Regions from separate parts of the Streptomyces sp. DS1-CR2 genome, predicted to be linked through region 1. Evidence: riboswitches for the same ligand, from Rfam matches in the RefSeq annotation. Region 1 holds a riboswitch; the other holds the start of a gene.
The links. Region 1 has a riboswitch for cyclic di-AMP ahead of ACY0PA_RS20905 (M23 family metallopeptidase). Riboswitches for the same ligand answer to the same signal wherever they lie in the genome.
Positions count from the first base shown of each region.

Region 1 (15,579 bases):
CGGCCCGGCACTGGTTCCTCAACCCGGAGCACGCGCGGACCGTCGCGCGTGAGGCGGGGCGCGTGGGAGCGCCGGAACCGGTCGATCCGTGAGCGGTGGACGTGCCTTCCGGCCGCCCGTGTGACATCCGACAGGCCGTGGAGGCCGATACCCGATCGGCCTCCCGGCCCCGGCGGGCTATGCTCGGGGATGCGTCGGCGCGGGCCGGCGTGTGGACCCTTAGCTCAATTGGCAGAGCAGTGGACTTTTAATCCATTGGTTGTGGGTTCGAGTCCCACAGGGTCTACGAGAAGTAGGCGAGGGAAACCCCCTCTGACCTGCTAGGCGGCGTCCGGGTCGGCTTCGGCTGGCTCGGGCGCCGCTTCGTTTTCGGGGGCTTGCGTGAGCGATGCGTGAGCGGACTGGAAGCGATCGTGGCAGCGCAGAGAGCCCCCAACACCCGCCTGCGCGAGGTCATCGACGCCATCGGTCGGACACATCGACGGCCAGACCGAGGCACTGCTCCACATCGCTCACGCCCGCGCATACGCCGCCACCGACGAGAAACCGGCAGCCGCACGCGTCCTGCTAGCCGCCGAAGACGCCCTCCTGCGCGACGACGGCCCCCAGCCCGGCTACTCCCGCGTCAGCGGCCCGGCCGCCGGCACCGTGGCCAGCCACACCGCCCGCACCCTGACCGACCTCGCCGATCACGTCGGCACCCAACAGCAGCACCGCGATGCCCTGGTCCGCTGGGGCCCCGTGAAGTACAAGCGCGTCCACGCCCTGACCTACGCCGACCTCGGCGACAGCCTCGCCGCCCAGGCCCGCGCCGACGACGCCGTCGCCGCTTGGTCACAAGCCCTGCTGCTCATGGCGGGCATGACCTCCGACCGCACCCGCAAGACGATCACGTCGCTGCGGTCCACTCTCGCGATCTACCAGCGTCGCAAGGTAATCGTCACGCTGGTCTACGTGTCGCTGGCCTGGCGGCGGAACGTCCACACCCTCGCCGCTTGACACCGAAAGACATGGGGTGTCTGACCTGCGCGGCCATAAAGAAGCGCTCTCAGTCCGGGGCCCGGAGCGAGTCGAGAGCCACATCGACGGTGCGGCTCAGGGAACGTGCGTCGCCGCCCGCCCGCGACCGCACGTTCACCCCGTACGCGAGCAGCGCGAGCAGCTCAGCCGCCGAGGCCGGATCGGCGGAAGCTGCCAACTGCCCGTCCTTTCTTGCCGTTTCGAGCGCGGAGCGCAGCGCGTCGCACAGCCCCTGGTGGTGCCGGTCGAGGACGGCCCGCACCTCCGGGTCGTCGCATGCAGCGGGCCGGTTCCGAACTCGCCTCGTCCGGCCAGGCCGACCGCGCGCTCGCCGCCGGCGCGCAGGCCCCGCGTTTCACGCTGCCCTGCGCGACCGGCGAGACCATCACCCTTGACCGGCTCCTCGCCCAAGGCCCGGTCGTGCTCACCTTCTACCGTGGCGCCTGGTGCCCGTACTGCAACATCGCGCTGCGCTCCCTCCAGCAGCAGCACACCGCCATCATCGATCGGGGCGCCCGACTCGTCGCCGTATCCCCGCAGATCCCCGACGAGTCACTGTCCCTGACCGAGAAGCACGCCCTGGACTTCACCGTCTTCAGCGACGTCGGATCCGAAACCGCCAAGGCGTACGGCCTCGCCTTCGACCTGCCGGACGACCTCGCCGCCGTCTACGACAAGCTCGGCTTCGACCTCCACCGCGTCAACGGCGGCCACCCGCGCACCCTCCCGCTCCCCGCGACATACGTCATCGACCAGACCGGCACCGTCCGCTGGGCGTTCGCTGACACCGACTACACCAAGCGCGCCGAACCGGCCGACATCATCGCCGCGCTTGACGCCCTGCGCTGAGGCGCCGTCCGTCGAGCAGCCACCCGAGTTTGGCTGAAGGTGCGCCGGTAAGCGCCGGGTGTGGTGCCCAGATGCGCCTGGAAGCGGCGGCGCAGGTTGACTGCCGAGGTGAGTCCGACACGGGTGGCGACGGCTTCGACCGGCAGGTCGGTCTGCTCCAGCAACACCCGTGCCGCGTCGAGGCGTTGGCGCAACAGCCACTGCCCCGGGCTGACGCCGAGTTGTTCGGTGAAGCGCCGGGCGAGGGTCCGGGTGGACAGCCCGGCTCGTTCGGCGAGCCGGTCCAGGGTCAGCGGAGAGTCGAGGTGGGACGTGGCCCACTCAAGCAGCGGCGCCAGTGACTCGTCCGCCCTCGCCGGGGCAGGCTGTGCGGCGTACTGGAGTTGGCTGCCCTCCCGGTGTGGAGGCAGGACCATGTTCCGGGCGATCTGCGCGGCGTAGGCGGCGCCGTGGTCGCAGCGCACCAGGTGAAGGCAGAGGTCGATGCCCGCGCCGGTTCCGGCGCTGGTGGCCACGTCGCCGTGGTCCACGTAGAGCACGTCAGGGTCCACCTCGATCTGGGGGAAGGTGGCGGCGAGCCGGTCCGCGTGGCGCCAGTGGGTGCTGGCGCGGCGGCCGTCGAGCAGTCCGGCCCGGGCGAGGACGAACGCCCCTGTACAGATGGCGACGATCCTGGCGCCACGTCGGTGGGCGGCCCGCAGCGCCGCGATGACGGTCGGCGGCACCGGCGCGCTGGGTGGCTGCCAGCCGGGGACGACCACGGTGTCTGCCTCCTCCAGGGCCGAAAGGCCCGCGTCGACGAGCATCGGGTAACCGATGGTGGTCCGCAGCGGTCCGGGGTTCTCGGCACAGATCCGGAAGCTGTAGCGGGCAGGAACATCCGGCAGGACGGTGCCGAAGACCTCGGCAGCGCAGCCGAGCTCGAAAGGCGACTGCGGCGGATTGAGCAGGGCCACCACCCGGTGAAGACTCATGGCAAGAATGTACCCCCAGGTGTCTTTTAGGACTCTCGGCAGGGAGATCTACTCCGGTCACAGTGGTCCCATGAGTGAAACCACCGAAACGACAGTGGTCAGGAGCGCAGTCCAGGTCGACGGCCAAACGGCCAGCTACCTGACCGCCGGGCGGCAGGACGGCCGGCCGGTGCTGCTGCTGCACGGAACGTACTGGAGCCGGGTCTGGCTCCCCGTGCTGGACCACCTCGCCGACGCCGGGCTACGGCCGATCGCGGTCGATCTCCTCGGACTGGGGCGCTCAGGAGGCGAGCTCACCCCGGAAACGGCCACGGTCCCGGCCCTCGCGGACTGGGTGACGCGGTTCGCGTCCGCGCTGCAGCTCTCCGGACCGATCGCGGTGGGGGCCCATGACATCGGCGGCGCCATCGCCCAGCACATCCTCGCCCACGACCGCTTCGAGGTGTCCCGCCTTGCCTTGGTCAACTCGGTCCTCTACGACTCCTGGCCGGCACCCCATGTGGCCAGCTTCCGGGGCGCGGACACGGCCGAAGGCGTGCTCGACAACCGCCGGCAGGCGGTGGCAAGAGTGCTGGCCGGTGTCGCCACCGAACCGTTGATCGCGGACTACGTGGACCCGTGGACCGATGCGCGGGTTCGCCGCTCCTGGATGGCCCTGGCAGGTGCGGCCGACAACCGCTACACCCTTGAACTCGTCCCCGCGCTGCGGCGGTCCACCACACCCAAGTTGCTCATCTGGGGCGAGGACGACCTCCACGAGACGGTGGAGTTCGCCGAGCGGTTCGCCTCGGAGATCCCGAACACCACGCTCATCCGTATCCCCCATGCGGATCACATCCCCACGGAGAACGCGCCCGGCCGGATCGGCCACGCGCTCGGCGACTTCTTCACAGCGTAGAGACATTACGGCCCGCCCGGCTTCGAGGCCGATGGGCCAGAACTGCCACCGTCGAACTGGCGTCAATCGCCCGGCCCTCTCCGACCGCGGAGCATGCCGGTTCGAGCCGACGCAAGAACGCTGGGAGCCATTGGGGAGCCGACTTGCTCCCGAAGCCCCTTCCACTCCACGCGACCGGATACACCGAAGGCCCGGAACCAATGGTTACGGGCCTTCGGTCTTCAGTAGCGGGGACAGGATTTGAACCTGCGACCTCTGGGTTATGAGCCCAGCGAGCTACCGAGCTGCTCCACCCCGCGTCGGTAAACACGACTCTACGCCATTGCGGCGACAGAACGCGAATCGGTTGCCCGGCGTTCCGCGATCCGCCGCCTCGGGCCCCTTTCACCCGGTCGGTCCCGCCAGGTCGCCCGCCGCCTTTTCCGGGGGAACCCTGGGGTGGGGCCCGACGGCGTGCGCAGGCGCGGGACCGACGCGGACGGTGGCGGGAGACGAGCGGTGGGGCAGCGAGGAGGACACAGGTCAGAGGCGGAGCCGGGCCTGTCCCGCGCGCGGTTCTTCGTGCGGCTGCTGGTCGTGCTGCTCATCGTGGTCGGGGCGATCTATGACTACGTCACGCCGTCGACGTTCACCGGCGTGCCCCTCTTCACCGCCGCCCCGCTGGTCGCCGCCCCGTTCTTCTCGCCCCGCGGCACCTTGCTGACCGGCCTCGCGACCGTCGCCGTCGTACTCGGGGTGCATCTCAGATACACCCGCAGTTACGACACCGACGCCGTCACCGAACTCGTCACGGTCGCCACCGTCGCCGTCCTCGCCTGTGTCATGAACCGCGTCGTGCGGCGGGGCAGTGAGCAGCTCACCTCCGTGCGCCAGATCGCCGAGGCGGCCCAGCGCGCCGTCCTGCCCGAGCCCGCGGAGCGCATCGGCGGCCTGGAGATCGCGGCCCGCTACGAGGCGGCCCAGGCGGGGGCCTTCATCGGGGGCGACCTGTACGCGGTGCAGGACACCCCGCACGGGGTGCGGCTCGTCGTGGGAGACGTACGCGGGAAGGGCATGGGCGCGGTGTCCGCCGTGGCCGTCGTCATCGGCGCCTTCCGGGAGGCGGCCGAACAGGAGGCGACCCTGGAGGCGGTCGCGCAGCGCCTGGAGCGGGCGCTCGCGCGGGAGGGGCTGCGGCGCAACGGCCTCGACGAGTTCGAGGGTTTCACCACGGCCGTGCTCGCCGAGATCCCGCACGGCAACGGCCTCGTACGGGTCATCAACCGCGGCCATCCGGAACCCCTGATCCTGGGCGGCGACGGGGCGCTCAAGGTCCTGTCGCCGCCGGAGCCCGCGCTGCCGCTCGGGATGGGTGGCCTCGGCAGCTGGCCCGACCGGGCGTCCGAGACGGAGTTCCCGTCCGGGGCGACGCTGCTGCTCTACACCGACGGCCTCTCGGAGGCGCGCGACGCGGAGGGCACCTTCTACGACCCGGCGGCCCGGCTCGCGGGGCGGATGTTCTCGGGGCCCGATCCGCTGCTTGCCGCGCTCACCGCCGAGGTCCGCCGGCATACCGGGGGCGGCACGACGGACGACATGGCGCTGCTCGCGGTGAGGCGGCCGTGAAGCAGCAGTGAAGCAGCCGTGAGCGCCGTCTTCACCTTCCGTAGTCGAATGACGTCGCTGCGCATAACATTTGACAAACCGTCAGATGGGCGGCCCGCTCCGACGGCCGGTCAACTCGCCCGATTCCGCCCGCTCGTGCCCCGATAAGTCCAGGCCAAAGGCGTTAACGATCAGTCGGAACGGCTTGGAATCGGGCCCCGGTGTCTATTAACGTTCGATAACGCAGCGCGGTCGTCCCAGCCGTCACAAGAGATGGCTCCGTGCGCACGCGCCTAATCCCGCAAGGGAGCCGGGGAACCACCAACTTGGGGTGAATCGGACGTCTTTCCTCGCGGAAGGCGTCGGTAGGAGACCTTCCTGCTCCGAACCCGTCAGCTAACCCGGTAGGCGAGAAGGAAGGAAAGGAGCGCGCCCCAGTGGCGTCCAACCGGCCTGCCCCAGAGTTCTCCTACGCGCCGATCGACGAAGAGTTCGGCGAAGCGGACGAGCAGACCTGGGACGAGTGGAATCCCACCGAGGAGTCCGTCCGCCCCGTACGCGGCAGGCACCGCGTAGCCAAGCAGCGCGGCGGTCTCGCGCGCAGCTCCACAGTTCTCGGGGTCGGCGTGATCGCGGCCGTCGGCGCGGGCGGCATCGCCACCGCGCAGGGCGGCAAGCCCCCCGTACACATCTCGATGCCCGACCTCTCCGCCGTCAAGGACTCGCTGCCCGACGCCAAGTCGCTGCCCGGCGTGGGCGCGCTGATATCCGATGCCTCCGCAGATGACGACTCGTCCGGCGGCGACGCGACCCCGCTGACCGGCGCCGGCATCACGACCGCGGACGCCGAGCAGGGCGCGACCGCGGGTGAGGCCCTGCGCGCCCGCATCATGCAGCAGGCCGAGCAGCAGCAGAACCAGGCCGCCGACGCCGAGGCCGCGGCCGCCGAGGAGGCCGCCGCGAAGAAGGCCGCCGAGGACGCGGCCAAGGAGCAGGACGCCGCCCAGGCCAAGGCCGCCGCCGACAAGAAGGCGGCGGAGGAGGCCGCGAAGAAGAAGGCCGAGGCCGAGCGCCTCGCCGAGCTCGCCAAGAGCTTCACGCTGCCGGTCGCCTCCTACACGATCACCGGCACCTTCGGTCAGCCCGGCTCGATGTGGTCCTCCGGCTACCACACGGGTCTCGACTTCGCCGCTCCCACGGGTACGCCGCTGAAGGCGATCCACTCCGGCACCGTCAAGGAGGCCGGCTGGGCGGGCGCGTACGGCTACCGCACCGTCCTCGAGCTGCCGGACGGCACCGAGCTCTGGTACTGCCACCAGTCGTCCCTCAACGTCAGCGCCGGCCAGAAGGTGACCAGCGGCGACGTCATCGGCCGCGTCGGCGCCACCGGCAACGTGACCGGGCCGCACCTCCACCTGGAGGTCCACCCCGGCGGCCAGGCGACCGGGGTCGACCCCGCGCCGTGGCTGCGCACCAACGGTCTGACCATCTAAAGGCTCGTCACTCTCCGAACCCCGGCGGTCCTGACGGCAACCCCCCGACGTCAGGGCTGCCGGTCGGCCATGCCCGGAATATCTTGCTTCGTATCGGTGTTAAAACAAGCCATGACTTCTCTTCGCAAGCTTGGCTCGTCAGACCTCGAGGTGTTCCCGCTCTCCCTCGGCGGCAACGTGTTCGGCTGGACCGCCGACGAGGCGCAGTCCTTCGCCGTGCTCGACGCGTACGTCGCCGCCGGCGGCAACTTCGTCGACACGGCCGACGCGTACTCGTCGTGGGTTCCGGGCAACAAGGGCGGCGAGTCCGAGACCGTCATCGGCAAGTGGCTTGCCGCGCGCGGCAACCGCTCCGATGTCGTCATCGCCACCAAGGTCGGCTCCCACCCCGACTTCAAGGGCCTGTCCGCGAACACCATCAAGTCCGCCGCAGACGAGTCCCTGCGCCGCCTCGGCACGGACTACATCGACCTCTACTACACGCACTTCGACGACCCGTCCGTGCCGGTCGAGGAGATCATCACCGCCCTCGACGAGCTGGTGAAGTCCGGGAAGGTGCGCGCCATCGCCGCGTCGAACCTGACCCCGGAGCGCCTCCAGGAGTCGCTGGACTTCTCCGACCGCGAGGGCCTCGCCCGCTACGCGGCGCTCCAGCCGCACTACAACCTCGTCTCGCGCGACACCTACGAGGGCGGGCTCCAGGAGGTGGCCTCCCGCGGCGGCCTCGCCGCCGTCCCGTACTACGCCCTGGCGTCCGGGTTCCTGACGGGCAAGTACCGGCCGGGCACCGAGGTCGACAGCCCGCGGGCCGCGGGCGCGGGTCAGCACCTGCAGACCGAGCGCGGTGTGCGCGTCCTCAAGGCCCTCGACGAGGTGGCGCAGGCGCACGGCGCCCAGGTCGCGACGGTCGCCCTCGCCTGGCTCGCGTCCCGCCCGACGGTGGCCGCACCGATCGCGTCCGCCCGCACCGTGGAGCAGCTGCCGGCGCTGGTGGCCATGGCCGACCTGGAGCTGACGGACGCGGAGCTCTCGAAGCTCACGGAGGCGTCCGCCTGAGGCGTTCTCAGTAGCGGTACGGGTTGTACGCGTTGTGGGCGCTGTGCGCGGGGAACTGGGCGCCGGGCCCCGCGTGCACCGGCCCCGCGTGCACCGGCCCCGCGTACATCGGCGGCACCCACACGGGCGGCGCGGTGGCGCGGGACGCGTAGGCGAGGGCGGGGCGGGCCGCGTGGCGCCGCGCCCACAGCTCGTCGAGCAGCTCCCGCTCCCGTACGACATAGTCCGCCCCGGCCCGGCCGCGCCGCCCGCGGTGGCGCAGGAGCGCGAGTGAGGTCGCGTACTGCTGGTACTGGGCGACGGCCCTGGCCGTCTCCTTGCCGCCGTGGTGCTGCGCGAACTCGCGGGCCAGGCGGCGGGCGCGCATCGAGCCGAGGGCGAACGGCTCGGCCGGTCCGACCCAGCCGGCCGCCGCGTACGCGGGCAGCTCGGAGCGCACCGTGCGCAGTTCGCGCTGGCGGGTTCCGATCGCGAGCCAGGTCAGCAGCCCGAACGCGGGCATCATGAACAGCGCGTAGACCCCGAAGAATCCGAACCGGCCGAACGCCGACGAGCCGTTCCACGTGGCGTGCATGCCCATCGCGAGCAGCAGCCCGGCGAGGGGCAGGAACACGCGCCGCACCGGCCCGCGGTCGGGCGCGGTCCAGGCCGCGACGCCGAAGCCGATGCCGGTGAGCACCGTGAACAGAGGGTGCGCGAACGGCGACATGACGATGCGTACGAAGAAGGTGGCGGCGGTCACCGAGGCGATGCCGGTGCCGCTGTTGAGCTGGTCGGTGCCGAAGGCGTTGCCCAGATAGAGGATGTTCTCGGTGAACGCGAAGCCGGTGGCGGTGACGCCGGCGATCACCACGCCGTCGACGATCCCGGTGAAGTCCCGTCTGCGGAACAGGAAGATGAGCAGGACGGCGCAGGCCTTCGCGGACTCCTCGACGATGGGCGCTATGACCGTCGCGCCGAGGGTGTCGGCGTTCGCGGGGTCGGCCGAGTTCGTGGCGATCCAGTGGGTCGCGAAGCTGTTGGCGACGATCGCGATGAGCGCGGCGGCGCAGGCGCCCCAGGCGAAGGAGAACAGCAGGTTCCGCCAGGGCCCGGGCGCGACCCGGTCCAGCCAGCGGAACGCGGCTATCAGCAGCGGGACGGGCAGGACCGCGAGGCAGAGCCCGACCAGGAACCCCTTGGTGCCGGTCTGTTCCCGCACGAGGGCGAGGATCACCAGGCCGGAGAGCGTCAGGAGCGAGACGAGCGCCCAGGCGTGCACGGCCTTCCGCTCCCACCAGCGCGGATGCCGCAGCGTGCCGGGCCCCGGAGCGCCTGCTCCGGGCTGCGCGTGCGGAAACGCATTCGGATACGAGGGATAGGTCGCCACAGCGTTGACCCTAACGAGGGACGGCCCCGGCCGCGACGGGGTGTCAGTCCGCGGCGGTGGCCGGTGCGTGCTCGGCGCGCAGGAAGAGCAGGTCGTGGACCACATGGCCCTTGTCCAGGCCCTGGCCCTCGAAGCGCGTGAGGGGGCGGAACGCGGGCCGGGGCGCGTATCCGCCGTCGGCCTGCGTGTTCTCGTAGTCCGGGTGCTCGGTCAGGACTTCGAGCATCTGCTCGGCGTACGGCTCCCAGTCGGTCGCGCAGTGCACCAGGGCGCCCGGCTTGAGGGGGACCGCGGCGAGGGTGAGGAACTCCGGCTGGATCAGGCGCCGCTTGTGGTGGCGCTTCTTGGGCCAGGGGTCGGGGAAGTAGACGCGCAGCCCGTCGAGGGAGGCGGCGGGGAGCATCTCGCGGAGCAGGATGATCGCGTCGCCGTTGGCCACCCGTACGTTCGTCAGGCCGTTCCGCTCGGCGAGGCCCAGGAGGTTGCCCTGGCCCGGGGTGTGCACGTCGACCGCGAGGATGCCGGTGTCGGGGTCGTCGGCGGCCATCTGCGCCGTCGCCTCGCCCATGCCGAAGCCGATCTCCAGGACGACGCGCTTCCTGCCGTCGAACAGCTCGTCGAGGTCGAGGACGCGCTGCCCGTCGATGTCGAGGCCCCACGCGGGCCACAGCCGCTGGAGGGCGTCCGCCTGGCCCGCCGTGACGCGGCTGCGGCGGGGCTGGAAGCTGCGGATGCGCCGCTCGAAGTGCGAACCGGCGGGGTCGGGCGCGGGCCCGTCGGGAAAGCGCGGCTCGCCCTTGGTGCGTGCAGGAGCCGGGGCTTGTGGACCGGGGGCCTCGGGACCGGCGGCTTCGGGGGTGCGGGCTTCGGGGGTGCGGGCTTCGGGGGTGCGGGCTTCGGGAGTGTGGGGTGACTCAGACACAGTAAGTCGATTTTAGACGCCGGAACTCAGGTCGAGACGCCGGATCCGGGCGGGGCTCAAGGTGAGGTCTTGAGCGCGGCCAGGGCCCGCCGGGCGACCTCGCGGCCGATCGGGAGCGAGGCCGTCGCCGCGGGAGACGGCGCGTTCAGCACATGCACCGTGCGCGGGGCCTCGCGGATCAGGAAGTCGTCGACCAGGGTCCCGTCCCGCAGGACCGCCTGCGCCCGGACGCCGGCGGGCGCGGGCACCAGGTCGTCCGCGGTCACCGCGGGCAGCAGCCTGCGCACCGCTGCCGTGAACGCGTCCCGGGACACCGAGCGGCGCAGCTCCCCGGCCCCGTACCGCCAGTGCCGGCGCGCTATCCGCCAGGAGCCGGGCCAGGCCAGTGTGGCGCCGAGCTCGCGCGGTCTGACCGTCGACCAGTCGTAGCCCTCGAGGGCCAGCGCGGGCACCGCGTTCGGACCGACGTGCACGCTCTTGTCGATGCCGCGCGTGAGATGGACGCCGAGGAAGGGGAACGCCGGGTCCGGCACCGGATAGACCAGGCCGCGCACCAGCTCGGGGCGGGCCAGCTCGAAGTACTCACCCCGGAAGGGGACGATCCGCATGCCGGGGTCGTCCCCCGCGAGCCGGGCGATCCGGTCGCAGTGCAGCCCCGCGCAGTTCACCAGGGCGCGCCCGCGGACGACGTCCCCGGCGGCCGTGCGCACCGCGACACCACGCTCCGCGCGGCGGTCGATCTGCACCACCTCCGCGCCGTACCGGATGTCCGCGCCCGAGGCCTCGGCCAGATGCCGGGCCACGGAGGCGTAGTCGGCGACGCCCGTCGTGCCCACGTGGATCGCGGCGAGGCCGCGTACATACGGCTCGTACTCGCCGATCTGGGCGGGGCCGAGCTCCCGCACCGGAATCCCGTTCTCCCGGCCGCGCTGGACCAGGGCGTGCAGGCGGGGCAGCTCGTCGCGCTCGGTGGCCACGATCAGCTTGCCGGTGACCGCGTGCGCGACGCCGTACTCCGCGCAGAACTTGACCATCTCGGCCGCGCCCCGCACCGCGAAGCGGGCCTTGAGCGAGCCGGGGCGGTAGTACACACCGCTGTGGATGACCCCGCTGTTACGCCCCGTCTGGTGTCTGGCGGGGCCGTGCTCCTTCTCCAGGACGGTCACCCGGGTGCCCGGCACCGCGCGCGTGAGGGCGTACGCCGTCGACAGACCGACGATCCCGCCGCCGATCACCAGCACGTCGCAGTCGTACCCGCTCGTCATCACCGTGCCTCACCTCCCGCCCCCGATACTGCACTGCGCCACTGACAACGCGTTCAAACCCGGGCGGTGACCGTTCGGCCGGACCGGTTCCTTCACACCTCTGCCCTACGCCGGCGCCATCAGGAGCGGCCTCGCCCTCTCCCGCAGCTCCACGACGCGCGGCTCGTCCCCGTACGGTTCGAGGCGGTGCAGCAGATCCTTCACGTACTCGGTGGTCCGGGCCGACGAGATCCGCCCCGCCACCTCCAGCGCGCGCGTGCCCTGCTCGCACGCCGCGTCCAGGTTCCCCGACTCCAGCTCGGCGACCGCCGACACCACGAGCCGTAACCCGTGCGAGCGCACGAACTCCTCCGTGGGCTTCGACAGGGCCTGTTCCGTGAAGCGCCGCACCTGGCGGGGCGCCTTGAGGTCGCGGTAGCACTCGGCGGCGTCGGCGGCGAAGCGGTCGTACGAGTAGAAGCCGAGCCACGACGGGTCGTGGTCCCCGTCGCGCGCCCGCTCCAGCCAGCCCTCCGCGGCCCGCAGCGCGGCACCCGCGGCGTGTGCGTCACCGGCGCGCGCGTGTGCGCGTGCTTCCACGAGCCGGAAGAAGCTCATCGTCCTGGCGGTGGCGAGCCCGCGATTGCGCTCCAGGGCGGCCTGCGCCAGGTCCACCCCCTCGTCGCCGAACCCGCGGTACGTCGCCTGGAGCGACATCGACGCCAGTACGTAGCCCCCCAGGGGCACGTCCGCCGCCGCGCGCGCGAGCCGCAGCGCCTGGATGTAGTAGCGCTGCGCCGCCTCCTGCTGGCCCGTGTCGAACGCCATCCACCCGGCCAGGCGCGTCAGTTCGGCGCTCGCCCCGAACAGGGCGCGCCCCACGTCGTCCGAGTAGGCGCCGAGCAGCAGCGGGGCCGCCTCGACCCGCAGGCACTCGGGGACCATCGACGAACGCCAGTCACCGCCCCCGTACTTGGAGTCCCAGCGCCGCGCGTCCTCGGCCGCCTCGCGCAGCTTCTGGACGTCGCTGTGGCCGACCTTCTGAGACGTGTTGTCCCCGCCGCTCTCCAGCGGTTGCGCGTCGCGTGCGACCGACGAGTCGGCCGGCGTTATCAGCCATCTCGACGCGGGCGTCGCGTACGCGCTCACCGCGAACGATCCGGCCAGCGACTGCCAGATGCCGCCGCCCGTGCGGCGGCCCGCGAGGTCGAGGCGGTACAGCTCTGTCGCCGACTTCACCGCCGCCCCCACGTCGCGCGGGAAGGCGAGGCCCACTTCGGGCGCGGGATCCGCGTCAGCCAGGCCGATCTCGTGCAGCGGCACGGGCCGGCCCAGCTTCTGGCCGATGGCGGCGGCGATGAGGTGCGGCGCAGCGCCCTGCGGCACCATGCCCTTGGAGACCCAGCGGGCCACCGAGGTCTTGTCGTAGCGAAGCGTCAGACCGCGTTGCGAGCCAAGGTCGTTGACCCGCCGCGCCAGGCCTGCGTTGCTGATTCCCGCGAGGGCGAGAACGGTGCCGAGTTTCTCGTTCGGCCCGCGTTGCTCCCTGGACATGCGCCACCCCTCGACACAGCCGGCTGCCGCGGTGGCATAACCGCGCGGCATTCGTACACCCAGCGTAGTTCGCCGGATCCCAAGCGTTAAGGGGCATAGTTCCGGATGGCGGGAATATTGTCCGTACGGGAGTACGTGCCCGGGGCGTCGCCGTCACGGTGTGCTCCGCCCGTGTGGCCGTGCGCCTGTGCGTGCGCTCTTCTGCGGCCATGGGGGGAGCGCTTCCATGGATGGTGCGTGGGTCGGCCCGCTGTACTGGATCCAGCGGGCTGGGGGACACCGCCGCCTTCATCCCCGCGGGCGGCGGACCGGTCCGGGAGGTGCAGGGCGCCTCCCGGACCGTGCGTTGCGCGCCGTGGCCGATGTGGTGTGCACAGGTCTGGCCATCCACAGCCGATTTGGCCGAATATCGACGGTGCCGTACGGCACCGTCGATGCCCCCGAGCGGCCCCTGGGGGGTTCAACTACCGCTCAAAAGGGGCGCATTCGGTGGCGCACGTGCCGCCCGGTCGCCTCTCCCGTACGTCTCCTTCGTGGCAGCATGGGGACTCTGTTCCTGTGATTTCCTCTGATTCCTTCTGACGAGGTTCTGTCCACAGCCTGTGGAGGCGGCGATGCGGTGGTTGGTGGGGTGGAGCAGTACCGCCGCCGGGCCCGTGCGGTTCGGGTCCGCGGGCTCGACCGGACCCGACGGGGAGACCGTCCATCCCGTGGGCTCGCAGCTCCTGTGGGGTGACCCCGATCCGCTGTGGGCGGTCGGCGACTGGCGCCCGGACGAGGTCAGGATCGTCAGCGCCGACGAGCAGACCCGTATCGCCGTACTCGGCACCTGCGGCGCCACCGACGAGCAGCTGCGGGTCGGCCTGTTCGCCGCGCGCGGCGGCGCACTGCGCCACCTCACCGCCTGGTCCGGCAGCTACACCGCGGTCGTCCAGGTCGGCCGGCGCCTCATGATCGCCGGTGATCTCGCGGGCGCACGGCCCGTGTTCTACACACCGTGGGCCGGCGGCACCGCGTACGCGACGGCCGCCCTGCCGCTCGCCGACCTCATCGAGGCCCACCTCGACATCGGCCATCTCGCGGCCCTGCTCGCCGCCCCCGACGTGCCCGAAGCCCTGCACGACTCGACGCCGTACCAGGGCGTACGCCGCATCCCGCCCGGCCACGCGCTGATCCTGCGCGCCGGTGCCCGCGAGATCGCCGGCTACGAACCGGTCGCGTCGCTCGCCGTCGCCGCGCCCTCCGCGGACCCCGCCGGCGCCGTGGACGCCCTGCGCGACGCGCTCGTCGAGGCCGTACGCGCCCGGCTCGCCGCGCCCCGGCACGTCCCCGGCGCCGACATCGACCCGGGACCCGTCCCCGGCATGGGCCCCGCCGAGCGGCGCGCGGCCCGCGGCATGCCCGTGCCCGGCATCGGCGCCGACCTCTCCGGAGGACCCGCGTCCGGGACTCTCGCGCTGCTCGCGGCGGGACTGCCCGGGCTGCCCGGCACGGTCCTCGGCCACGGCACGGGCGCGGGCGAACGCCTCCTCGCCGTCACCTTCAACGACCTGTCCGCGGGCGCCGAAGGACGCGAGGCCGAACTCCAGCGCGCGGGCGCCATCGCCGCGAACCCCCGGCTGCACCACGTCGTCGTCACCGCAGGCGAAGAGGCGCTCCCTTACGCCGAGTTGGACGGCCCCCTCACCGACGAGCCCGGCCCCTCCCTGATCACCGCCGCCCGCCACCGCACGCGCCTGCTCTCCGGGAGTGCCGACCACTTCACGGGCTACGGCGCCCGCCAGGTCATCGACGCGCACCCGGCCCGCCTTGCCGACCTCCTCATGGACCGGCGCCGGCGCCACATGGTCAAGCCGGTCGCCGCGCTCGCCAAGGCGGACGGCGGCTCCGTGCTGGTGCCCGCGCGCGTGTACGGCGCGGCGCGCAAGCTGGCCCGCACGCCGTACAAGGAGGGCATCGCAAGCCTCGCGGAGCGGCTGCTGCAGCGGAATTTCGAGGACCCGGGCGGTGAAGCGGGCGCCGTCGGCGCATCGCTCGCGGCCCTCGCGTGGGCGAGACCGGGGCCTGCCGCGCGCTGGCTGACGGGCGAGGCCCTCGCTGAAGTATCGGTTCGCCTCCAGGACGGCGCGACGCGTCCGGGGCCAGGACCGGGGCAGCGGCCCGGCGCGTTCCGGGCCCGCGCCGCCCTCGCCCGTCACGCGGCCGACCTGCGCGTCCTCGAACAGGCCGCCGAAGTCCGCTTCCAGCGCCTGCACGCCCCCTTCCTCGACAACCAGGTCGTACGCGCCTCCCGTGCCCTCCCCGAGGCGCTCCGCGTCCGGCCCGGCGCCCGCGCCGACATCCTGCGTACCGTCCTCGAAGGCGCCGGCGTCAGCGAACTCCCCGCCGGCTGGGGCGCCCCCTCGCACGCGTCGTCCGCCGCGGCGGCCCGCACCGGCCTGCGCGTCCGCGCCGACCACCTCATCCAGCTCTTCGACACCCCGCTCCTCGCCCAGACCGGCCTGATCGAGGCCCGCGTCGTCCGCAAGGCCCTGCGCGCGGCGGCCGACGGCGAGCCCCTGCCGCTGGACGGCCTCGCCGACCTCGTCTCCCTCGAACTCTGGCTGCGCCGCCTGC
Region 1 is NZ_CM147085.1:4,342,452-4,358,030, reverse strand. It holds gene ACY0PA_RS20950 (amino acid permease) at 1-92, shown strand, start outside; tRNA gene ACY0PA_RS20945 (tRNA-Lys) at 214-286, shown strand; partial or broken gene ACY0PA_RS20940 (hypothetical protein) at 469-999, shown strand; gene ACY0PA_RS20935 (TetR family transcriptional regulator C-terminal domain-containing protein) at 1,049-1,282, opposite strand; gene ACY0PA_RS20930 (peroxiredoxin-like family protein) at 1,213-1,869, shown strand; gene ACY0PA_RS20925 (GlxA family transcriptional regulator) at 1,812-2,843, opposite strand; gene ACY0PA_RS20920 (alpha/beta fold hydrolase) at 2,914-3,741, shown strand; tRNA gene ACY0PA_RS20915 (tRNA-Met) at 3,967-4,040, opposite strand; gene ACY0PA_RS20910 (PP2C family protein-serine/threonine phosphatase) at 4,240-5,346, shown strand; cyclic di-AMP (ydaO/yuaA leader) riboswitch at 5,606-5,751, shown strand; gene ACY0PA_RS20905 (M23 family metallopeptidase) at 5,763-6,818, shown strand; gene ACY0PA_RS20900 (aldo/keto reductase) at 6,930-7,874, shown strand; gene ACY0PA_RS20895 (PrsW family intramembrane metalloprotease) at 7,882-9,243, opposite strand; gene trmB (tRNA (guanosine(46)-N7)-methyltransferase TrmB) at 9,287-10,165, opposite strand; gene lhgO (L-2-hydroxyglutarate oxidase) at 10,222-11,430, opposite strand; gene ACY0PA_RS20880 (MFS transporter) at 11,536-12,963, opposite strand; gene ACY0PA_RS20875 (asparagine synthase-related protein) at 13,578-15,579, shown strand, end outside.

Region 2 (15,579 bases), 990 kb from region 1:
CGCACCCCGGCACTCTCACTGCCGGTCGGACTGGCGCTGGACGCCGAGCTCTGCGCGTACCCGGGCGACGGGCAGCTCCGCGTCGACCTGGGCGAACAGTTCACGGCGCCCGCCCCAAGTCCCGTACGGCCCAAGGGGGCAGGTGTGGCGGAGGCGGCGGCCCGGTACGGGGACGCGCTGGGCCGCGACCCATGGCTGGAGTCGTGGCCGGTGACGCTGCGTCGGGTCATACCCACGCCGGATGAGGCGAGCGACAGCGGCAGCGGCTGGCAACTGGCGGATGCTGACGATGACTTGGCACGACCGCATCCGGAGCGACCGGCCTCGGAGCGGCTGGCGCTCCCGATCACGCCGCAGGCCGCTTCGGGCCCCGGGCTGTGGCGGCTGGCGGCGCTGTCCGGCGGTGCCCCGGTCACCGTCTTCGGCGAATGCGGCCACCGGGGCTTCACCCCTCTCACGGCCTGGCCCGAAGGCCCGGGAGAAGCGGTGGAGCTGTGCTGACGAGCGAGACGAAAGAGACGACGGAAACGACTACGCGGACCCGTCCCCTGGGGAGGAGTGACATGAACGGACCTTCGACCGCCGGCGCCACGCCCACCAGCGCAGCCACGGGTGACCCATGGGAAGAGCTCGTCACCGTCGCCCTGCTCGGAACGGACCGGCGGACGCCGCCAGGCCACTCGGCCGGCGCCGACGCACCCACCGCGCTGCTCGACGCCGCCGCCGTACAGACCGTACGACGGCGGGCCGGACTGCGGCCCGCACCCGCTGCCGCGCTTCCGGCACGGGCGGCGGACGACCCGCGGCCCCCGCTCCCCGCCCCCGCGCGACGCAGACTGGCGATGCTGCTCACCGACCGCCCCGGCACCGGAGGCGGCCGCCGCGGCACGGCCCCCGACCTGATGGAGCTGCTGCCCCAGTGGCTGGCCGGGGCCAACGCAAAGGGGTACGCGGCCCCTCCGGATCTCCTCCCCGCACTCCTTGACGCGGCGCGCGGGCGCACGGATCTGCGGCCGCAGGCCCTCACGTTCGCCGGCCCGCGCGCACTGTGGCTGGCCCGGCTGAACCCGGACTGGAAGTTCGCGCTCCGTGCCGCACCCGGCGGCGGCACGGCACTCCCGGCGCCCGAGGACGGGGCAGACGTGCAATGCCTGTGGGAGGAGGGCCTGTTCGCCGAGCGGGTCGCGCTCCTGGCCCGGGTGCGCGCACACAACCCGGACGCGGCGCGGGAACTGCTCGCAACCACCTGGCCCGCCGAGCGGGCCGAGGACCGGCTGATGTTCCTCGACTCACTGCGGTCGGGGCTCGGCGACGCGGACGAGCCGTTCCTGGAACAGGCACTGTCCGACCGCAGCCGCAACGTCAGAGCCACGGCCGCCGAGCTGCTCTCCGCACTCCCCGGCTCGGAGCTGGCAGCCCGGATGGCGTCGCGCGCCGCCTCCTGCGTCGCCGTCGACCGCACTCAGGGCGCGACGACGCTCACCGTCGAGGCACCGCACGAGTGCGACGCGGGCATGGAGCGGGACGGCGTCGTCGCCGTACCGCCGACGGGCCGGGGTGAACGGTCGTGGTGGCTGGGCCAGTTGGTCGAGGCGACGCCGCTCGGCTGCTGGACCGCGCGGTTCGGCGGTCGCACGCCGGAAGAGATCGTCGCGCTGCCGGTGGCCGACGACTGGCAGGGCGAACTGCACGCCGCCTGGTGCCGGGCCGCTGTGCGCCAGCGGGACGTCGCATGGTCGCGCGCGCTCCTGGGCGCACCCGCGTCACCGGACGCCGCAGGCCCGGGCGCCGTATCGCTGTCCGAACGGGCGAGACTCCTCGGCGCCCTCCCCGACGGTGAACGCGCCGAGTGGGTGGCGGGGTTCATCGCGACGCACGGCCTGTCCGAGGCGTTCCAGCTGCTCGGGGTCTGCGCCCAGCCCTGGGCCGAGGCGCTCGGTCGGGCCGTGGTCGACGCGCTGAACATCGCGCGGGACGCGGGCAGTTACCCGTGGAGCTTCAGCGGCGTCATGGGCCTGGCCGAACGGTGCCTGGACCCCGCGGAAGCGTCCCGGCTCGAAGGCCTCACCGCCATCCCGGACGAACCGGAAGACGCGGCCCCCGGCGCCGGCGGCTACTGGTCGGAAGCGTTCCAGCGCCTGGTCAGCACGTTGCGCCTGCGGCAGGCGATGCGGGACGAGTTGAGAGGGGTGCAAGCGCAATAAGTACGGGGTGAGGCAGGGCAAAGGGGAATGGCCGGTTCGGGCGAAGAAAAGACCGCGCACCGAACCGGCACCCGTGCGTCATCACCTGGGAGGGACTGGAGGGATCAAGCCCCGGCAGGCTGACGGACGTTCGCGTTGACCCAGTCCACGATCGACGCCGTCGTCGCGCCCGGGGTGAAGATCTCCGCGACGCCCTTCTCCTTGAGCGGAGCGATGTCCGCCTCGGGGATGATCCCGCCGCCGAACACCTTGATGTCCGCGGCGTCGCGCTCCACGAGGAGCTCGATGACGCGGGCGAAGAGCGTGTTGTGCGCCCCGGAAAGAATCGAGAGACCGATCGCGTCGGCATCCTCCTGGATCGCCGTGTCGACGATCTGCTCCGGCGTCTGGTGCAGGCCGGTGTAGATGACCTCCATACCGGCATCGCGCAGAGCCCGCGCGATCACCTTGGCCCCGCGATCGTGACCGTCGAGCCCCGGCTTGGCGACCACCACGCGGATCGGACCGGCTGCCACACCCATCACTGCCTCCATGAAGCGACTTCTACCCGATACCTGACCTGATGCGTACCCGGGAAGTGAACGAACGTTATCGACAGCATCCCGCAACCGGCCGTTTCGCGGTGCGGAGCGAGGGGGAAATCACACGTTGGGACACGTTCACTGCGCGCCACGGCCGCCGCAGGCGGTTCAGAAGCCGCATACGGGGGCCTCTGGCGCAAGGGGAGCCGCAAAGAGAGAAGCCGCACCACCACACCGCCGCCGCCGCGCGGCGGGGCGACAGGGCGTATCGGCGCCGCGGTACGTACGGAGTTTTCGTAACGCACCGCGACGGTTACACACGGGCATCGACTCATCACAGCCCGCGTACGACGCGCATCGTCGGCCACCTCGGCGCATGCTTCCCATGAGGGCACACGGGAGACAGAGCCGTTTTCCCGGGTGCCGACGGGAGGTCGGCCATGAAGGTCACGAGCATCCTGCCCTTTCGCCCGCTCTGTCAGCTGTTCCCCGCCAGACTGGTGTTCCCCCCCAGGCTGGTCGGGGTCTCCGTCTCGTTGCTGAAGGCGACCGCTCTCGAGGTCGCGATCCTCGCCGGGCACCTCCTGCTCTACCCATCCGGCATCATCCAGGAGCGCAGGGCCGCCCCGGAGCTCCCTGCGCTCGGCTACGCCCCCGCCCCGGAGGGCCTGGACGAGGGCGCCGACGACACCTCGTACCTGACGGAGAGCACCACGCTGCCGGAGTCTGAGGACCAGAACGCCCACGGCACCCCCGACAGCCTCAGCGCCCGCCTGCCGGTCGCCGAGAACAAGCCGCCGGTTCTCCTGCTGCACGGCTTCATCGACAACCGCTCCGTCTTCTTCCTGCTGCGCCGCTCCCTCGCCCAGCACGGCCGGCACCACGTGGAGTCGCTGAACTACTCGCCGCTGACCTACGACATCCGCACCGCCGCCGCGCTGCTCGCCCGCCACGTCGAGGAGATCTGCGAGCGCACGGGCCACGACCGCGTGGACGTCGTGGGGCACAGCCTCGGCGGACTCATCGCCCGTTACTACGTGCAGTGCCTGGGAGGCGATCTGCGCGTACGCACCCTAGTGTCGCTCGGCACCCCGCACAGCGGGACCACGGTCGCGCCGCTGATGGACGCGCACCCGATCGTCCGGCAGATGCGCCCCGGCTCGACCGTCATCGAGGAGCTGTCCCGGCCCGCCCCCGGCTGCCGCACCCACTTCGTGAGTTTCTGGAGCGACCTCGACCAGATCATGGTTCCGCTGGAGACGGCCTGCGTCGACCACCCCGACCTCATCGCGCAGAACGTCCGCGTCACCGGCGTCGGACACCTCGCGCTCCCCGTCCACCCGGCTGTCGCCGCCGGCATTCGGCAGGCACTCGACGCCGAGGAGACGGAAGGAGCGCGCGCCGCCGACGCGGTGGGCGGCCTGACGGTGGCGTGACCGCGGCCTGACCGTGCCCCCGGAACGGTCTCCGAACTGGCCAAACGTCGAACGATTCTCGAACGCAGGGCCAAAGCTCTGCCCACAGTCCGCCGAAAGACAGCCGAATGCCCGTTTCCTGCGAACGGGAAACCTGCCGAAGATTGTCGAGCCCGCGTACCGCCGGGTACAGTCACCGCACTGCTCTGGCAGCCCCTGTTGTCGAGGCGAAAGAGAAGTTGGTGAACGACCGTCACCCGTCGGGGACTCAGACCTCCCCGGCCCCGGCTCAGGACGCCGACTATGCGCCCTACGCTCCGTATGACCAGCAGAGCGCGCAGTACGGCGACTACACCGGTTACGACGGCCACGCCACCGGCGGTTTCGCGGCCGACCCCCTCTTCGGGGACCTTCCCGGCGCGCAGAGCACCGGCTCGTACGACAGCGGCCAGTGGGCGACCGGCGCGCACCAGACACTGACGACGCAGGACCCCCAGCACCACGACCCGTACGCGGCGCAGCACCACGCCACCGCGTACGGCACCGGCAGCTACGACACCACCGCTGTCTGGGGGGCCGCCGCTCACGATCAACTCGGCGGTATTCCGGCCCAGTCCGGACCGGACCATTCCGGCCAGTGGGACAACAGCGCGTGGGCCGGCCAGACCGGGCAGTGGGACGCGAACGCCTTCGGGGCGCAGGCGCAGGGATTCACCACGCAGGACGCGTTCGCCACGCAGACCTTCCAGGCGCCGGCGGCCTTCGAGACCGGGACTTACGAGACCGGAACCTTCGACGCGCAGGGCTTCGAGACCCAGGCGTTCGATGCTCAGGCCTATGAGACGCAGGCGTTCGAGGCCCAGCCCTTCGCAACACAGACCTTCGAAGCGCACACCTTCGACACCGGCGCGTACGACGCCACCGCGTGGAACTCCGCGGGCGCCGAAGGCGACGACAACGACCTCGACGCACGGCACGGCCACGGCCAACCCGACGCCCCCGAGCCGGAGTTGAGCCACAACGACGATCACCACGACAGCTACAGCGAAGGCCTCGACGACGTCGAGGAAACCGTCGCCCGCGACGAGCGGCCCGCCCCGGTCACCCCGGCCCAGCGCGCCCGCTCCCGCCGCCGCTCCCCCGCCAAGCGCTCCGCGCTGCTCACCGTCGCGGTGCCCTCGGTGTGCGTGATGGGTGTCGCGGGAGTAGCCGCGGCCTCCGTCGGCGGGCTCGGCGGCGACGCCGGCAAGGACACGACGGCGGCCTCGGCACCGGACGCGACCGCCGTGAAGCCCTCCGTCGCCAACAACAAGCTCGACACCCAGCTCGCGGACCTCTCCGCGGACGCCGGCGACTTCGCCGACCGGGCGAGCCGCACCCAGGAACGTATCGACCTCAGGGCCAAGCAGCAGGCCGAGCGGAAGCAGGCGGCGGAGGAAGCGGCGCGCAAGGAGCGGCTGCGGCCCAAGTTCGTCCTCCCGGTCAAGCAGCGCGGGCTGAGCGCGTATTACGGGCAGGCCGGTATCAACTGGATGTCCGTACACACCGGCATCGACTTCCCCGTCTCGTACGGGACCCCGGTGATGGCCGCGACCGACGGCACCATCCGCACACAGTGGAACAGCGCGTACGGGAACATGGCGATCCTGACGGCGAAGGACGGCACGGAGACCTGGTACTGCCACCTCTCCAGCCACGCCGTCATGAGCGGACCGGTCAAGGCCGGCGACCTCATCGCGCACTCCGGGAACTCCGGCAACTCCACCGGTCCGCACCTGCACTTCGAGGTGCGTCCCGGCGGCGGCTCGGCCGTCGACCCGCTCCCGTGGCTCCGCAGCCACGGGCTCGACCCGACGTAGCAGGGCCGAGCCTCCCGGCGGCAGCCTCCTGCAGTTTCCCCACAGGCCTACAGAGCTACAGCTTTTCCACCGGCCTACAGAGCTACAGCTTCTCCACCGGCGCGTACCGCAGCAGCAGGCGCTTCGGCTTGGGCTCTCCGAAGTCGACGGTCGCCTCCGCGTTCGCCCCTGTGCCCTTGACTCCGACGACCGTGCCGAGGCCGAACTGGTCGTGCGTGACCCGGTCTCCCACGGAGAGCGCGACGACCGGCTTCTCCGTCGCCCGGCGCGTGGCGAACGCCGGTGTCGAGCGTGAGCGCGACGACGAGAGGGACGCGGCGATCCCGCTCGTCGGACCCGCCGACTTGGCGGGCGCCATGGCGCCGGTCCGCTTCCACTCCAGATGCGTGTCCGGGATCTCCTCCAGGAAGCGCGACGGCGGGTTGTACGAGGGCTGGCCCCAGGCGCTGCGCAGGGTGGAGCGCGTCAGATACAGGCGCTCACGCGCGCGCGTGATGCCGACGTAGGCGAGGCGGCGCTCCTCCTCCAGCTCCTTGACCTGGCCGAGGGAGCGCATGTGCGGGAAGACGCCGTCCTCCATGCCGGTCAGGAAGACGACCGGGAACTCGAGGCCCTTGGCCGTGTGCAGGGTCATCAGCGTGATGACGCCGGAGCCGTCGTCCTCCTCGTCCGGGATCTGGTCGGAGTCGGCGACGAGCGCGACCCGCTCCAGGAACTCGGAGAGCGTACCGACGCTCGCCTCGCCCGCACCCTCGGCCGCGCCTTCCGCCGTCGCGCTCTCCTGCTCGAACTCCAGGGCCACGGCCGCGAGTTCCTGAAGGTTCTCGATGCGCGTCTCGTCCTGCGGGTCCGTCGACGACTGCAACTCGGCCAGGTAGCCGGTCCGTTCGAGCACGGCCTCCAGGACCGTGGCCGGGCCCGCGCCCGACTCGACGATCGTGCGGAGGTCCTCCATCAGCGTGTTGAACCGCTTCACCGCGTTCGTCGAGCGGGCCGCCATGCCGTACGCCTCGTCGACGCGGCGCAGCGCCTGTGGGAAGGAGATCTTCTCGCGCTGGGAAAGCGCGTCGATCATCGCTTCGGCACGGTCGCCGATGCCGCGCTTGGGCACATTGAGAATGCGGCGCAGGGGGACGGAGTCCTCGGGGTTGGCGAGCACCCGCAGATAGGCCAGGACGTCCCTGACCTCCTTGCGCTCGTAGAAGCGGACTCCGCCGACGACCTTGTAGGGCAGGCCGACGCGGATGAAGATCTCTTCGAAGACACGGGACTGCGCGTTCGTCCGGTAGAAGATGGCGACGTCGCCGGCCTTCGCGTCGCGCGCGTCCGTGAGCCGGTCGATCTCGTCGGCGACGAACTGCGCCTCGTCGTGCTCGGTGTCCGCGACGTAGCCGGTGATCTGCGCGCCCGCGCCCGCATTCGTCCACAGGTTCTTGGGGCGGCGGGATTCGTTGCGCTCGATGACCGCGTTGGCCGCGGAGAGGATGGTCTGCGTCGAGCGGTAGTTCTGCTCCAGCAGGATCGTTGTCGCGTCGGGGTAGTCCTCCTCGAACTGGAGGATGTTCCGGATGGTGGCTCCGCGGAACGCGTAGATCGACTGATCGGCGTCACCCACGACGCACAGCTCGGCCGGCGGGAGGTCGTCCGCGCGAGGCGGCTCGTCCTCCCCGCGGCCGCTGTCGGCCGACCCCACCAGCTCCCTGACCAGCGCGTACTGCGCGTGGTTCGTGTCCTGGTACTCGTCGACCAGGACGTGGCGGAAGCGGCGGCGGTAGTGCTCGGCGACGTCCGGGAAGGCGCGCAGGAGATGCACCGTCGTCATGATCAGGTCGTCGAAGTCCAGAGCGTTCGCCTCGCGGAGGCGGGACTGGTACATCGCGTAGGCCTGGGCGAGGGTCTTCTCGAAGCCGTCGGCGGCCTGAGCTGCGAAGTCCTCCTCGTCGATCAGCTCGTTCTTCAGGTTCGAGATCTTGGCGCTGAAGGACTTCGGCGGGAACTTCTTCGGGTCCAGGTCGAGGTCACGGCAGACCAGGGCCATGAGTCGCTTGGAGTCGGCGGCGTCGTAGATCGAGAACGACGACGTGAAGCCGAGCTTCTTCGACTCGCGGCGCAGGATGCGGACGCAGGCGCTGTGGAACGTCGACACCCACATCGCGTTCGCCCGCGGGCCGACGAGGGACTCGACGCGCTCCTTCATCTCGCCCGCGGCCTTGTTCGTGAACGTGATCGCGAGGATCTGGCCGGGGTGCACACCGCGCTCGCCGAGGAGGTACGCGATGCGGTGCGTGAGCACACGGGTCTTGCCGGACCCCGCGCCCGCCACGATGAGCAGCGGGGAGCCGCCGTGGACGACGGCCGCCTTCTGGTTCTCGTTCAGCCCGTCGAGGAGCGCCGCCGGGTCGAGCGCCGGGCGTGGGGCGCCGTCCCGGTAGTACTCGTCCCTGGCCGGGGGCACGTCGAACTTCCCGTCGAACAGGTCGTCCGGAACGTGCTCCGGAGCCGTGTCGTCCTCGGGCGGCGGCGGGGCATGCTCCTCACTGGCCTTCGAAGCCGTGAGGTCCGCCAGGAAGCTGTCGTCAAAGAGGCTGCTCATCGCTCTACGAGTCTAGGCCGCCCCACTGACACCCACGGCCGTCCCGGAAACTTCCCCCGACTTCGCGGCCCCAGCCACCTCTTGTAGCGCAGTAATTACCCCCAGTGAGGATTACCGGAGGTCGCGAACAAGATTGCCGAAGGTCACGAAAATGTATCGGGCATATCGAACATCAACCTTCACAGCAGCCACACGAGTTGGCTACCGTGCTCCGCGGGCCGCCCGTCCCCCCGCCGGCAACCGCGCCGCGAGCGGGTCGCCCCCGCTGAGTTCAGTACGCCGAGAGGCATGGAACCGGGGACCCACGACCTTTGGGGTGAATCGGCCGACGACCCGTCAGGGCACGGCCGTAGGGCAGCCTTCCGAATCTCCGCCCGAACCCGACAGCTAACCCGGTAGGCGGTCATGGGAAGGAGACGCGACCCTTGGCGTCGCACCGCAAGCCGCGCACCAGAACAGCCGGCCCCCGCACGGCCCCCGTCGTCGGCATCACCACGGCGGCCCTCACCTCCATCGCCCTGCTCTCGCAGACCGCGAACGCCGCCCCCTCCGCGCCGCCGAAGCCGAGCCTGGAAGAGGTCCAGAAGAAGGTCGACACCCTCTACCACCAGGCGGGCGTGGCCACGGAGAAGTACAACGCGGCCAAGGAGCGCACCACCAAGCAGCAGAAGCGCGTCGGCGACCTGCTCGACGACGTCGCGCAGCGCACCGAGAAGCTCAACAAGGCCCGCCAGGAGCTCGGCACCTTCGCCGCGGCCCAGTACCGCACGGGCGCCGTCTCCGACACCGCGACGCTGCTCCTCGCCGACGACGCGCAGGACTACTTCGACCAGGACCAGCTGATGAGCCGGCTCACGAGCCGCCAGAAGAAGGCCGTCGACGACTACCAGACCGAGCAGGCCGCCACCACGAAGAAGCGCACGGAGGCGGCCAAGAGCCTGGAGACGCTGACCACTTCGCAGGCCACGCTCAAGAGCACGAAGAGGGACGTCCAGCAGAAGCTCGGTGACGCCCGCGAACTCCTGTCGAAGCTGACCGCCGAGGAGAAGGCGCGGCTCGCGGCGATCGAGAAGAAGAAGCAGGAGGCCGCCAGGAAGAAGGCGGAGGAGCTGGCTCGTCAGCAGGCCGAGGCGGAGGCCAAGCGCAAGGCGGCCGAGGAGGCGCGCCAGCAGGAGAACCCGGGCACCGGCACCGGTTCGGGTACGGGTACGGGCTCCGGGGGCACCAGCGGCGGTTACGCCACCAAGGCCGCGAAGGTCATCGACTTCGCCGAGTCACAGATGGGCAAGCCGTACGTGTGGGGCGCCACGGGCCCGGACTCGTACGACTGCTCGGGCCTCACGCAGGCCGCGTGGAAGGCGGCCGGCATCACGCTGCCGCGCACGACCTGGGACCAGGTCAAGGTCGGCACGACCGTCACCACGGCCAACGCCCAGCCCGGTGACCTGGTTTTCTTCTACGACGACATCAGCCACGTCGGCATCTACATAGGCGACGGCAAGATGATCCACGCGCCGAAGCCGGGCGCGAACGTCCGCGTCGAGTCGATCTACTACATGCCGATCCACAGCGTGGTGCGCCCGGCCTGACCGCCTTCGTGGGGTTACGTTCGGGCGGTGCGCGGCCCGAACGCAACCCCACGTCCCGGACCCACGTGGTCCCAGCTCCCGCCGGCCGCCGGCGCCGCCGTCATGGCCACCGGCATCATCTCGGTCGGCCTGCGACTGACCGGTTACTCGGTGCTGAGCGGCATCATGCTGGTGCTCGCCGCCGCCCTCTGGCTCGTCCTCGCGGCGGACTTCGCGAAACGACTGGTGCGGGAGCGCGACCGCTGGGAATCCGAAGCGGACACCCCGGCCGCGCTCACCGCGGTCGCGGCGACGGCCGTCCTCGGCACCCGGATCTCCATGTTCGGCTGGCAGACCCTGGCCGAGGCGCTCCTCGCCTTGTCCGCGCTCGTCTGGCCGGTGCTCCTGATCAACGTCGCACGGCACTGGAAGCCGCGGATGCCGGGGGCCGTGTTCCTCGGCTGTGTCGCGACGCAGGGCCTCGTCGTCCTGGCGGCGACGCTCGCGCCCGCGGTCGGCGCGCACTGGCTCGCGTTCACCGGGATGGTGCTCTTCTGGGGCGGGATCATCCTGTACTGCTTCGCGCTGCTCCACTTCGACCTGCGCGAGGTGGCCTCCGGCGCCGGGGACCACTGGGTCGCGGGCGGCGCGCTCGCCATCTCCGCACTCGCCGCGTCGAAGCTCGTCGCGACGGGTCTGTGGAACAGGGACGACACAGACGTCCTGCGCACCATGAGCTTCCTGCTGCTCGCGCTCGATGTGACCTGGTACATCGTGCTGGCGCTGGCGGAGGTGCGGTGGTCCAGGCCACGTTACGACGTGCGGCGCTGGTCGACGGTCTTCCCGATGGGAATGACGGCGGCGGCGGCACTGTCCGTGAGCGCCGCCGCCGATGTGCCCTGGCTCAAGGGGCCGGGGCAAGTACTGGTGTGGATCGCGGTGGCCGCGTGGCTCGCCACCCTGTTCGGGACGTTCAGGTCCCGAACACCCGCCTGACTCAGATCTGGACGACCGTGACGGCTCAGGTCCAGAGGACCGCGATGAAGATGTTCGCGGTGGTCAGGAGGCCGACGAGGCCGAACAGCCCCTTGTCCACCTTCTCGTCGTCCCGCTTCACGTACACGAGGCCGAGGATCACGATCAGCAGCGCGAGCTTCACGCCGATCTTGATGTTGTTGACGGTGTTGTCGTCCGCCTGGTTCAGGCCCACCAGGACGACACCCGTGACCAGCATGGTCAGCGCGCCGTGCAGCATCGCCGGGACGAACCGGGCCGTTCCCTTGCCCATCGCCTTCATCTGGGTGAGGAACCCACCGAGGAGCGAGGCGATGCCGATGATGTGCAGGCCGACGAAGAGGTGGATGAGTACGTCCATGACCGGCGAGCCTAGCCGGGGCCTCACTGCCTCCTTGAACCGGCCCGCACCGGTCCCGCGCCGGTCACATACGGTCACACCCAGAACACAAGGACCAGTTGCGGACAATCCATCACCAACCCGTGACGGCCAGGTTTAGCGTCCTTCCTCAGGTGACCGGCTTCCCACCCCCGCCCCGCTCACGGGCGCAGTCGGGCACCTACCGCCGAGAAAGGTCCGGCGGCGGCCCGCTTCCCCTGTGCGGGCCGCCGCCGGACGCGTAAGCAGTACGTACCGGAAGGACGTGCCCCTCGTGTCGGCAGCGCACCGCAAGCCCCGACAGCGCTCGCTCACCGGCCCCACGGCCCGCACCGCGGCGACCCTCGCTCTCGCCTCCGCGGCGACCGCCACCGCCCTGGACGGCGCGGCGCACGCGGATCCCCGGCTCACCCCGAGCCAGGTGAAGGCGAAGGTCGACCAGCTCTACCAGCAGGCCGAGAAGGCCACCGAGAAGTACAACGGCGCCAAGGAGAAGGCGGACAAGGCCGAGAAGAAGCTCGGCTCCCTGCGGGACGAGGCGGCCCGCAGGACGGACCGGCTCAACACCCAGCGCGAGGCGCTCGGTTCGGCCGCCGCCGCGCAGTACCGCACCGGCGCCCTCGACCCGGCGGTCCAGCTCGTCCTGTCCTCCGACCCCGCCCGGTACCTCGACAACGCGGCGCTCGCCGACCGGCTCGGCACCCGGCAGGCCTCCGCGGTCGGGCGCGTGCAGCGCGAACTCCGGCAGATCGACCAGCTGCGCTCCGAGGCCGACGGCCGGCTCGCCGAGCTGCGCAAGCGGCAGGGCGAGCTGAAGAAGCAGAAGAAGACGGTCACCGGGAAGCTGGCCGAGGCGAAGCGTCTGCTCGGCCAGTTGCCTGCGGCCGAGCGCACCGGCGTCGGGGCAGGCGCCGGCGACAGCGGCGCGGCCGGCCGCGCCTCCCGCTCGGACTCCTCCCGCGAGGTGCCGTCCGGCGCCCTGCCCAAGGCCCCGGACTCCCGCACGGCGGCGGCCATCGCCTACGCCTACAGCGCCCTCGGCAGCCCCTATGTGTGGGGCGCCACGGGCCCGAACGCCTTCGACTGCTCCGGCCTCACCCAGGCCGCGTACCGCTCGGCGGGCATCTCCCTGCCGCGCACCACGTACTCCCAGATCAACGCGGGCCCTCGCATCCCACGCTCCCAACTGCAGCCGGGCGACCTGGTGTTCTTCTACTCGGGCATCAGCCACGTCGGTCTCTACATCGGCGACGGCAAGATGATCCACGCCCCGAACCCGAGCGCCCCGGTCCGCATCGCCCCGATCGACGAGATACCGTTCGCGGGGGCTACGCGGGTGGCGTGAGCCGGTGCGATGCTGCCGGTAATGTCAGGCTCATGCCTAGCCGTGCGCTGCCGCCGCCTGCGCCCCCTGCCCATCTCCGTACGTGGCCGGACCACCAGACGCTGCTCACCGACCGCGGCATGGCCCTCGACGAGCTGCGCAGGTCGCACCTCGGGGTGCACCGGCTCCTGCTGCTGTGGCTGTGCGGGGCGGGCGCGCTGCTCGGCTGGGCCCTGCTGTCCCTGGTGAACCAGCTGTTCGAGGACAAGGATCCCCTGGTCTTCGTCATGGGCCCCGTCTTCGCGATCCTCGGCCTGGCGGCCCTCGTCCCCGCGGTCATCGGCGTCGTCCTCGGCCTGCGCCGCGACCGGAAGATACGCGAACTCACAGACGCCTGGCTCGCGTTGGACACCCATCCGGCGACCGACGCCCGGCTGCGCTCCCCAGGCACCAGCCTCACCTGGTGCCTGTCGTCCCTCGTGGTGTGCGCGCTCGGCCTATGGGCATCCCTCAGCGCTGCCGCGTACGCCGAGCCGGGGCGGGACACCTACGTGGATGTCGCCTTCGGCATGGGCGCGGGCGTGATTCTCTGGCTCACGGGTCTCATCGGCGCGAAGAAGGCGCTGGGCCACTACCGCTGGGTGGTGCGGAGGCTGAGTCCGGCGCCGGCGCGGGGCGGCGCGCACCTCTGACAGCGAGCTCGCGCGGCGCTGTGGACTGTCCCGGGCGGGGCGCGTGCTGTGGCCCTCACCGCGACCGCGGTCGCGGTAGTACTCGCCACCTCGTCGGCAAGAAGAGTGGCACCGCCGCAGCCGGCCGCGGCCCTGAATGCGCTGGTAGCGCAGCACCTGCCACTCCAGCGGATCACCCCATTCGGCCGCGTCGGCCGCGAGAACGACGAGGTGGAATATGGTGCCGCTGCTCAGCGCGGACTGCGGAAGACGCGTCGTCACCGCCCGTCACACCAAGCGCCGCGCCGTAGCCCACCGCGTCAGCTCGTGGCGGTTCGACAGCTGGAGCTTTCTGAGGACCGCCGACACATGGGACTCGACCGTCTTGACGGAGATGAACAGCTGCTTGGCGATCTCCTTGTACGCGTAGCCGCGGGCGATGAGGCGCAGGACCTCGCGCTCGCGCTGCGTGAGGCGGTCGAGGTCCTCGTCGACCGGCGGGGCGTCCGTGGACGCGAACGCGTCGAGGACGAAGCCCGCCAGACGCGGCGAGAAGACCGCGTCGCCGTCCTGGACGCGGAAGATCGAGTCGACCAGGTCCGTGCCGGTGATCGTCTTGGTGACGTACCCGCGGGCGCCACCGCGGATGACGCCGATGACGTCCTCCGCGGCGTCCGACACGGAAAGGGCCAGGAAGCGGACCGGGTTGTCGGCCGCCGCCATCAACGGGGCGCAGCGGCGCAGGACTTCGACGCCGCCGCCACCGGGAAGGTGCACGTCGAGGAGGACGACCTCGGGGCGCGTGGCCGTGATGACCGTGACCGCCTGGTCCACGTCCGCGGCCTCGCCGACCACCTCGACGCCCGTCGTCTCCGTGCGGCCGATCTCCGCCTGGACGCCGGTGCGGAACATCCGGTGGTCGTCGACAAGGACCACGCGTGCGTGACGGCCGACCGGCTCCGTCTCCGGCTCGCCCGCCGCGGTCGCGTCCGGCTTGACCTGCTCGTCACTCATGGGGTCTTCTCCGCCCTCTTCATGGTCAGTTCGACCTCCGTGCCGCCGTCCGGCACCGCGCGCAGCCGCGCCGTGCCGCCGTTGCGCTCCATCCGGCCGATGATCGATTCTCGTACGCCCATCCGGTCCGCGGGAATCGAGTCGAGGTCGAAACCAGGGCCCCGGTCGCGTACGGACACGAACACCGTCTCCTCCTCGACCTCGGCGTAGACCTGGACCGCACCGCCCTCGCCACCGTACTTGGCGGCATTCACCATCGCTTCCCGCGCAGCCTGCATCTGTGCCGCGAGACCGTCGTCGAGCGGGCAGTCGCCGACCACCACCACCTCGAGGGGCACCCCGTGCTTGTCCTCGACCTCGGCCGCGCTGCGCTTGACCGCCTCCGCGACCGTGCCGGGCTCCTGTGCCTCGTCCTTCCCGTTCCCCTGCGGTCTGTAGAGCCAGGCCCGCAGGTCTCGCTCCTGTGCGCGGGCCAGGCGCCGCACCTCGCTCGCGCTCTCCGCGTTCCGCTGGATCAGCGTGAGGGTGTGCAGGACCGAGTCGTGGACATGGGCCGCGACCTCCGCACGCTCCTGCGCGCGGATCCGCATGAGGCGCTCCTCGGAGAGATCCTGCGTCATGCGCACGAGATAGGGGCCGGCGAGGAGAGCGATGCCGACGAGGACGGCGAGGGCGGCCTGAAGGATGGAGCCGAGGTGTTCGGCCGACCCCTGGAGCACGAAGATCCCGGTGACACCGGCCCCGACGAGTACGACACCCGCCGCGGCCCGCGCCAGATTCAGCGTCCGCTTGCGGCGGCCGGCCTCCATCCAGCGGGCCCGGCGCGCATTGTCCGCCTGTCGCCAGACGAGGGCCACGCCCGCACCGACGAGGAGCGTCGGCCACAGATACGCCTTCGCGTTCCCCGCCAGATTCACATTGCCGACGAACACCATCGACACGACGACCATGAGGAGCAGGGCGACGATCTGCCCCTTGTCCGGCTTGCGGGCGACGAGTCTGCGCCGCCCGTCCGTA
Region 2 is NZ_CM147085.1:5,334,696-5,350,274, reverse strand. It holds gene ACY0PA_RS25745 (SWIM zinc finger family protein) at 1-501, shown strand, start outside; gene ACY0PA_RS25740 (DUF5691 domain-containing protein) at 564-2,204, shown strand; gene ACY0PA_RS25735 (cobalamin B12-binding domain-containing protein) at 2,309-2,725, opposite strand; gene ACY0PA_RS25730 (lipase family alpha/beta hydrolase) at 3,166-4,161, shown strand; gene ACY0PA_RS25725 (M23 family metallopeptidase) at 4,383-5,999, shown strand; gene pcrA (DNA helicase PcrA) at 6,082-8,592, opposite strand; cyclic di-AMP (ydaO/yuaA leader) riboswitch at 8,860-9,009, shown strand; gene ACY0PA_RS25715 (C40 family peptidase) at 9,018-10,181, shown strand; gene ACY0PA_RS25710 (tellurite resistance/C4-dicarboxylate transporter family protein) at 10,209-11,156, shown strand; gene ACY0PA_RS25705 (hypothetical protein) at 11,182-11,535, opposite strand; gene ACY0PA_RS25700 (C40 family peptidase) at 11,828-12,898, shown strand; gene ACY0PA_RS25695 (hypothetical protein) at 12,931-13,569, shown strand; gene ACY0PA_RS25690 (LuxR C-terminal-related transcriptional regulator) at 13,837-14,562, opposite strand; gene ACY0PA_RS25685 (ATP-binding protein) at 14,559-15,579, opposite strand, start outside.
Region 2: it holds a riboswitch for cyclic di-AMP, as region 1 does, so the genes downstream of both, ACY0PA_RS25715 (C40 family peptidase) here and ACY0PA_RS20905 (M23 family metallopeptidase) in region 1, are expected to answer to the same signal.